Regions from separate parts of the Halobacillus sp. Cin3 genome, predicted to be linked through region 3. Evidence: riboswitches for the same ligand, from Rfam matches in the RefSeq annotation. Region 3 holds a riboswitch; each other region holds the start of a gene.
What was found. Region 3 has a riboswitch for S-adenosylmethionine ahead of QMA39_RS03165 (phosphoadenylyl-sulfate reductase). Riboswitches for the same ligand answer to the same signal wherever they lie in the genome.
Positions count from the first base shown of each region.

Region 1 (2,202 bases), on a different contig from region 3:
CACGTGCGGTGTTCTGGTCGGTTCGGAAGCACTGATTTCCAAAGCATCCCAGAAAATCGTGACCCTCGGTGCGAATTTAAGTCCATTTGAAGCATGGTTGACCCAGAGAGGGGCCAAAACACTTGCCCTCCGGATGAAACAGCAGTCTGCGAATGCAAAGAGTGTCGCAGAGGCTCTTCGGGAGCATAATGGGGTCAAAAAGGTGTTTTATCCTGAATACGTATCTGAACGTGGCCATGGAGCGATTGTTACCATCGAGCTCAATGAGAGCGTGGATGTGGAAGCCTTTTTCAAATCTCTTGGATGGATCAAAATTGCGCCGACACTCGCTGGTGTCCAGACGACCGTGTCGTACCCTGTCCGTACGTCACACAGGGCTCTGTCAGAATCAGAACGCGAAAAAATCGGAGTGAACGATTACGTCATCCGCTTATCTATCGGAATTGAGAGCGGTGAAGATATCATTCATCAGCTGAAAAGCACTATCGACACTTCAATAAAATAAAAATTCAGAATGTTATTGACATTAATGCAGACGGTCAGCTATAATTCTCATCATAATCAAAATTAAATAACTAGTACTCTTATTAAGAGCGGCTGAGGGAATAGGCCCTGTGAAGCCCGGCAACCTTCAAACATCGGTTTGAAAAGGTGCCAAGTCCTACAGATCATGGATCTGGTAGATAAGAGGAGGATATCAGCACGTTCAGCCCTCTTCTTATATGGAAGAGGGCTTTTTGCATGAATAAAGATGCTCAAAGGACTACTTGATTTTAAAACTGATTAAAATGATGTGAATAATAAACTTTAGGAGGACATACAATGACCAACTCTTTTGAAGGATACGATATTGATACCATCTCTCTGCACGGAGGACAGTCACCGGATCCTACGACAGGTTCACGGGCCGTTCCGATTTACCAGACCACATCCTATGTGTTTCATGATACCGATCACGCCCAGAGTCTATTTGCCCTCGATGAACCGGGGAATATTTACTCCCGACTCGGTAATCCGACGGTGGACGTATTTGAAAAACGTATGGCTCTTCTGGAAGGCGGAGTAGCCTCGGTAGCGACGGCTTCAGGCATGTCCGCCATTGCCCTGGCCATTTTGAATGTAGCTGGTGCGGGGGATGAAGTCGTGGCAGCATCCAATTTATACGGCGGAACTTATAATTTATTCGCCAACACTTTACCGCGATATGGCATTAACGTTCATTTTGTTGACCCGGTCGATCCGGAAAATTTCAGACAGGCCATCAATGAGAATACGAAGGCCGTCTTCGCTGAGACCATCGGTAATCCGAGTCTTCACGTGCTTGATTTTGAGAAGGTGTCCGCCATTGCCCATGAGCATCAGATTCCATTGATCGTCGATAACACGTTTGCCACACCTTACACGTGCCGTCCGATTGAACACGGAGCTGACATTGTCGTCCACTCGGCTACGAAATGGATTGGGGGGCATGGAACAGCTATCGGAGGTGTAGTCGTAGACGGCGGGCAGTTTGACTGGGGGAATGGGAAATTCCCTGTTTTTACAGAGCCGGATCCGAGCTACAACGGCATTGTTTATACAGCCGATTTCGGCACGCTCGCCTACATTACAAAACTCAGAGTCCAGCTGCTTCGTGACTTTGGCTCCTGCCTCAGCCCGCAGAACGCTTTCCTTCTGCTGCAGGGACTTGAAACTCTTCACCTTCGTGTTGAACGTCATTCAGATAATGCCCGGGAAGTGGCTGAATACTTGGCGGAGCACCCTGATGTGGAATGGGTTTCCTATCCAGGCTTGAGAAACCATCCGGCCCATGAACTGGCCAATCAATATTTAGAGGGCGGCTACGGTTCCATTGTCGTATTTGGAATCAAAGGAGGCAGAGAGGCTGGGAGTCAGGTGATCAACAACATCTCGTTGTGGTCCCATGTCGCCAATGTCGGCGATGCGAAATCTCTGATCATCCACCCGGCGTCCACGACCCACCAGCAGCTTTCCGTCGAAGAGCTTGCGGCGAGTGGGGTGACGGAAGAGCTGATTCGTCTTTCCATCGGACTCGAATCCAGTAAGGATTTAATCAATGACCTTGATCGGGCCATTGCCAAGGCAACAGGCAATGATTCCGGAAAGCGGGCAATTACTGAGAATGATGAAGGTGTCATTAAATGGGCACTCAGCTCTGCGAAGATCACCGAAGAAGGAGAA
Region 1 is NZ_CAMZMV010000006.1:92,976-95,177, reverse strand. Features, by position in the region: gene QMA39_RS17150 (PLP-dependent aspartate aminotransferase family protein) at 1-505, shown strand, start outside; SAM riboswitch class I at 582-690, shown strand; gene QMA39_RS17145 (PLP-dependent aspartate aminotransferase family protein) at 823-2,202, shown strand, end outside.
Region 1: another riboswitch for S-adenosylmethionine. It lies ahead of QMA39_RS17145 (PLP-dependent aspartate aminotransferase family protein); the one in region 3 lies ahead of QMA39_RS03165 (phosphoadenylyl-sulfate reductase).

Region 2 (2,202 bases), on a different contig from region 3:
AACGCTTTTCAGCTGGATGCCTGCATGAATAGAAGACAGGCGGAGGGAAATGGATACAATCTCTCAGGAAGAACAAGGGATGGCCGTATCGTAGATTGAAAGACCAATACGTACTCTACCTTTTGTACACTCGTGAAAATAGAAAAAGCTGCTTCCTCCAACAAGGAAACAGCTTTTTTTTATTGAAAACGACCACTGAGCTCTTCCGCTTTATCCGTACGTTCCCATGGAAACTCAACATCTGTCCGGCCAAAGTGGCCGTAGGCAGACGTATCACGGTAAATAGGCTTACGAAGATCGAGCATTTTAATGATTCCAGCAGGACGGAGATCAAACAAGTCACGCACAGCGTCCACCAGCTTTTCTTCCGACACTTTGCCGGACCCGCTGGTATTGATGGAAATGGAAACCGGCTGAGCCACCCCGATCGCATAGGCGAGCTGGACTTCCACCGTATCCGCAAGACCTGCGGCTACGATGTTTTTCGCAACATAACGAGCTGCGTATGCAGCGGAACGGTCCACTTTGGTCGCATCCTTCCCACTGAAGGCACCACCACCGTGACGCGCATATCCACCGTACGTATCTACGATGATCTTACGTCCTGTTAAACCGGCATCCCCTTGAGGACCGCCGATTACAAAACGCCCGGTCGGATTGATAAAGTATTTGGTTTCATCATCAATATAGCCTTCCGGTACAACCGGCCCGATCACCTGCTCTTTCAAATCCTTCTGGATCTGTTCGAGCGTGACCTCTTCAGCGTGCTGAGTCGAAATAACAATCGTATCCACGCGGACCGGATGATCATTTTCATCATATTCAATCGTTACCTGCGTCTTGCCATCAGGACGAAGATAATCGAGTGTTCCGTCTTTGCGGACATCAGAAAGACGCTTGGAGAGTTTGTGGGCAAGAGAAATAGGCAGCGGCATCAGTTCAGGTGTTTCATTGTTGGCAAACCCGAACATCAATCCCTGGTCACCAGCACCGATGGCTTCTATTTCATCATCGCTCATTTTCCCTTCACGGGATTCAAGCGCAACATCCACCCCACCCGCAATATCCGGGGACTGCTCATCAATAGCCGTCAAAACGGCACATGTATCTGCATCAAAGCCGTATTTTGCTCGTGTATATCCAATATCTTTAATCGTCTGGCGCACGATTGATGGAATATCAACATAGGTATTCGTACTGATTTCACCGGAAACCAGGACAAGTCCCGTAGTTACTGTTGTCTCACATGCCACCCTTGCATTCGGGTCGTTTTTTAAAATTTCATCTAAAATAGCATCAGAAATAGCGTCACAGATTTTGTCCGGATGACCTTCTGTCACGGATTCTGATGTGAATAACCGGCGGTTCGCTGGCATTCTAAAAACTCCTCCTTCTGTAAGTACAAAGTATTAGACGGAACTCTTTACCAGTATGTGTAGAAAAACATAAGTTCATTTCATGAGTGTCACCCTGGATCCGAAAACGTTTTCGTGCACGTTCTCAGTCAGAAATAATAAACAGGCGGCAAGGCCTGGTCATGGACATTTCCTTCATATAAAAAGAAAAAACCCTTCCTATACCGAGGAAAGGGGCTGCTTCCTTTCGCTCTTATCGTCCAAGGAGCTGACTCCTTGCTTCAGGTTAGCACCATGTCCCTGAGGACGGTTGCTGGGTTTCAAAGGGCCTGTCCCTCCACCAACTCTGGATAAGAGAGTTTCCGTTCTCAGCTATCGTATCGAAAAGCGTGTTTAATGTCAATTAGATTCATCGGGTTTCGAAAAACCCTTTCCATCCAAATTCATCCTGGATAAACGTTCTGATAAAACCATCATAGGATAATAACAGCCATGAAATAGGGCAGAATTGAAAACTTTCCCACAATCCACTGAATAGTATGGACGATTAAAATAAATGTGTTATACTAATCTCACATTATTAAACTGCAAAGGCGGGACGATGCATATGAGTACAATAAACCAACTGTCAGAACTTAATCTTCTACTTTCCCAGGACCATGTCCACCACCAATTATCTGTTCCACATTTAGTGGAAAAGATCTTATACCGCAATGAAGGTACACTCACGGAAAAAGGGGCTGTTCAGGCTACGACCGGTACCTATACGGGACGCTCACCAAAGGACAAATTCATTGTCCGCGACGACGTAACCGAAGATAAAGTTGAATGGGGTGCTGTGAACCAG
Region 2 is NZ_CAMZMV010000002.1:7,123-9,324, forward strand. Features, by position in the region: gene metK (methionine adenosyltransferase) at 180-1,376, opposite strand; SAM riboswitch class I at 1,606-1,712, opposite strand; gene pckA (phosphoenolpyruvate carboxykinase (ATP)) at 1,963-2,202, shown strand, end outside.
Region 2: another riboswitch for S-adenosylmethionine. It lies ahead of metK (methionine adenosyltransferase); the one in region 3 lies ahead of QMA39_RS03165 (phosphoadenylyl-sulfate reductase).

Region 3 (2,202 bases):
TTTACTGACCCCTGGATGAGCGTCTTCTGTCGTTAAGTAAACCTTTGCAGCTTCTTTCTGTTTATCCGGCTTGTAAATATCTTCGATTTCAATCACACCGTAGATCGTCCCATCTTTGACAAGTGCCGCTTGACCTTGTAACGAACGGGCCTGCTCTTCAGATACAGGCAGTGTGATCGGAAGACTCCAGGGAGTGCCGTCTTGCAAACGAAGGTTTTCAACGACGTGCTCATAATCATCCTTTGTTAAAAACCCTTGAAGTGGACTGTACGCCCCATTAGCGATTAAATCGATATCACTCAACGCCATCGCATCAAGTTCGATCCTTTGTTCCGGAAGTGTTTCAGGCTGTGCTGTAAAACGATTGATTAACTGCCCGCCATGCGGTTGAATAATGGACATAGATTATCTCTCCTTTATTGTTTCGTATCTCCGGCCGTGTGGAGTCCACACTCCGTTTTATTGAATCCCTGCCATCTTCCTGAGCGGCCGTCATCCAGCGCTTTCGCTGTGCAGGGGATGCATCCGACACTTGGATAACTCTGGTCGTGCAATTCATTGTAATCCAAGCTATTTAGTCGGATATATGACCAGACGTCTTCCCATGTCCAGTGAATTAAGGGGCATACCTTGATGGACCGGAAGCGTTCGTCCTTGTTTACGAAATTCGTATGACTCCGGCTTGCAGATTGTTCCCTTCTTAATCCTGACATCCAGGCCGCTGCTCCTGTCAGGGCTTCTTCCAGCGGTTTGATTTTTCTGATGGCACAGCATTGGTCGGGGTTCCTTTTCCAAAGAGCCGGACCATATTCCTCTGCCTGTTCTTCCACCGTCAACTCCGGCTTTTTCATATGGATGTTCAACTCCGGATATCTCTTTTTCACTTTTTCAATTAAATCATAGGTTTCCTGGAAGTGAAGTCCGGTGTCCAGAAAAACGACGTCGGCATCAGGTTGTGCCTTTGCAATGAAATCAAGCAGTACGATAGCTTCAGCACCGAAGCTGCACGCATAAACGAGCTGTTTTCCATATTGCCCGTAAGCCCATCGAATCACACTCTCTGCCCCTTTGTGTCCATTATCAATGTCCATATGGTGTAAAGGATCGCTGGTGAATGTTTCATATGTCGGTGCACTCGTATTCATAAGCTCCTCCTTTCTTATCTTCAACAAAAAAACCTTTCTTCTGATAGTAAGAAGAAAGGAGAGTCATCATACATGATTCAACCGTTCTTCTTATCCTTCCAAGTGTTGATCACCTGCTGGAATTGGCACAGTTTCTGTTCATGAAGACAGATCCGTTGCCGAGGCTTCCAAGGGCCAGTCCCTCCACCTCTCTCGATAAGAAAAATGTTTCCAGATATTGTTCAAAAGATTTGATTCAAATATTAGACCCGATTTAATGATATGTCAACATGTATTTAAAATATTACTAGTTTTCTGTTTATTTTAATGTAAACCATTGACAAATAGTCATCCATGTTTTAGCTTTGAATATATTATTCATGTACTTAGGAATTCCGCTTTCGGAGCGGGCTACATATATCCTTATAAAGAGCCGGGGGAGGAAACTGGTCTGATGATCCCGCAGCAACCTCGCATAGGAAAAGGTGCTCATTCCAGCAGACGGTGGTCTGAAAGATAAGGAGAGGAAGCTTGACCTCTTCTGGATGAAGAGGTTTTTTTGTGCCTCTTCATGGTTAAAACCAAGTAATCTTATGTGTTTAATCAAAAGGAGAGGTACGATGAAGAAATTACTTATATTTTCACTGGTTGGATTCTTTGCTCAATTGATGGATGGAGCCCTCGGAATGGGGTTTGGTTTAAGTTCCTCCACCATCCTCCTCGCCTACGGAATGGCTCCGGCGGTAGCCTCCGCCTCCATTCATTTGTCCCAGATTGCTACAACGGCAGCTTCCGGGTTTTCCCATTATAAATTCGGAAACGTGGATAAACGGCTCGTTTTGACTCTTGCCCTCCCCGGAGGGATCAGTGCCTTTGCCGGGGCTGCTCTGCTCAGCTGGATTCCAGGTGATTTGATCCGTCCGTACATTTCCATCTTTTTACTAGGGCTTGGCATTTATGTGGTCATCCGCTTTTTGTTGATGAATCGAGTGAAGCCCTTGCAAACTGAAAAAAGACCATTTCGACGGCGCTTCTTGTTTCCTTTAGGTTTCCTGGGTGGTTTTCTTGATGCCGTGGG
Region 3 is NZ_CAMZMV010000001.1:572,785-574,986, reverse strand. Features, by position in the region: gene sat (sulfate adenylyltransferase) at 1-402, opposite strand, end outside; gene QMA39_RS03165 (phosphoadenylyl-sulfate reductase) at 417-1,145, opposite strand; SAM riboswitch class I at 1,233-1,347, opposite strand; SAM riboswitch class I at 1,545-1,647, shown strand; gene QMA39_RS03160 (sulfite exporter TauE/SafE family protein) at 1,745-2,202, shown strand, end outside.

Region 4 (2,202 bases), on a different contig from region 3:
GCGAGCGATTCCGCCAAAGGATAAGCCCCCATGTCAATGGCAAGCAGCATAGAAGCAAACATAGAAGGATCCGCTCCAACAGCCTGGAACAAGGGAGTGACGACCGGCGCGAGCCATCTGGACAGCACCGGGGCGAGAGAGATGATCCCCACCATAGACAAGGCCAGTGGACCCATCATCATAAAGGCTTCATAAAACCGCCATCCTAAGGCAAGGCGGTGATTCAATATGTAGTAATCAAGAGCTCCAAGAACCATAAAGGCGCACATAACTATAAGAATGATGTCATTCAACACAGGCTCCCCTCCTCTCTCCATCTCCTTCATTCTAGTGAACTTTCTCCCATAAAAAAAGCCTGTGTTAACCAGTTAGAGTTGTCCATTTGTCGTGTAAAGGGTCACATTCCGCTTATCTGTGGATGAATGCCGCGGGCATCACCACCGAACGCTTCTCGTGTACGCAGGTTCGCAGATTCAAAAGAACGGCATGGGCTGCGCTATGGCCGCTTGCGTGGAAAAAAAGGGGAAGGAACAGTCGCTGATGACGGCTGGCTGCAGGAATATGAAAAAGACTCTCCTCCATCCAGCAAGGATGATCTGGGTGAAGGAGAGTCTTTTTCGATGTTAAAGAACGCCCAAGGAGCGGGGCCCCTTCCACTCCTGCGGAAAGCACGGGCGCTCGTCCGCGGAAAGGGAAGGGGCTTTCGCTCCTGGCGGTAAAAAAGAAAAAAAGCTTGTAAAGAAACAGAGGTTTCTCTACAAGCTGATCCCCTCAGTGAGGGACTTTTCATCAGCCGATGGAGCAGGCCGCAGAGCCATGTTTTTGAATGTATTTCTGGTGATGCTCTTCCGCTTCAAAGAAGGAAGAAGCCTCTTCCACTTGTGTAGCGATCGGACGCTTAAAGACGCCCTTGGCACTCCATTCACTGATTTTCTCTTCTGCAATGTACTTCTGGCTTGCATCTGTATAGAAGATCACTGAACGGTATTGATGTCCTACATCAATACCCTGACGGTTTACCTGTGTCGGGTCATGGGCTTCAAAAAAGATATTGACCAGTTTTGCATACGTAATCACAGCAGGGTTGTATTCGATGCGGACGGCTTCCGCATGACCGGTATCCCCCTGCTTCACTTCTTCATAGGAAGGATTTTCGAGATGTCCTCCGATATAACCAACGATTGTGCCCGTTACCCCTTCGAATTTCTCAAAAAATGCTTCTACTCCCCAAAAACACCCTGCGCCGAAAATTGCTGTTGCCATATCTACATCTTCCCTTTCCTTTAACGCAACTTCTATCGAGAGCCATGACGGGCATGCTGATATGCAAAAAACCCCTTTTCTTATCCACATAAGAAAAGGGGTTCGTATCAATCCGTACGATCCTCTCATCTCTTAGGATGGTATTCATCCTACAGGAATTGGCACCGTTCTCGTCAATCCGTGGATTGATTCGATGGTTGCCGGGCATCAAAGGGCCAGTCCCTCCGCCTCTCTGGATAAGAAGTTTCCGTTATTTATTTAATGTTGATTATCATCATACTACGTTTCAGTAACGAAGTAAAGGATGAATGATGATTCTTTTTGTATCATCATTGTATTCACACTTTAGCATGACTATGCCAGTCCACGCAAAAGAAAAGACTTACTGGCTGCCTGTTGTATCTATTTCTTCATACGGCTGGACGATGACAAAACCTTCTCCTTCGAACTGCATTTGGATAGATTCCCCGCTCCCCCGTCCAATAAACGTTTTGAAGCTCACATCCGTCTTGAAATTCGGCTCCAAATGTCCGGACCAGGCCACGGTTGCATGCGGGTCTGTAATGACCGGCTCTCCGGGGCGTACGAGCAGTGTCAGTGGTTCGTAATGGGAGGTGATAGCCACACGCCCGCTGCCATTCAAGGTCACGTTAAACAGACCGCCGGAAACCATCCCGGCCACTTTTTTCATCAGCTTGATATCCCAGTCGATGCTCGGCTCAAAGGCGAGAAGATCGTTACCGTTGACTGTGATGGTTTCATTATCCAAGTCAAAAATCGTAATCTTTTTCCCCTGATCAGCGAGGTACAAACGCCCGCGCCCTGTCGCTTTCATCAGTGAACTGCCCTCTCCCGTCAACGCTTTCTTGAACATTTTTCCTACGCCGTGCTCCAGAATCCCTTCCCTCTCAAACTTGATATCCCCATTATAGGAAATCA
Region 4 is NZ_CAMZMV010000004.1:391,690-393,891, reverse strand. Features, by position in the region: gene eutH (ethanolamine utilization protein EutH) at 1-296, opposite strand, end outside; gene msrA (peptide-methionine (S)-S-oxide reductase MsrA) at 790-1,263, opposite strand; SAM riboswitch class I at 1,386-1,506, opposite strand; gene QMA39_RS15035 (AIM24 family protein) at 1,646-2,202, opposite strand, start outside.
Region 4: another riboswitch for S-adenosylmethionine. It lies ahead of msrA (peptide-methionine (S)-S-oxide reductase MsrA); the one in region 3 lies ahead of QMA39_RS03165 (phosphoadenylyl-sulfate reductase).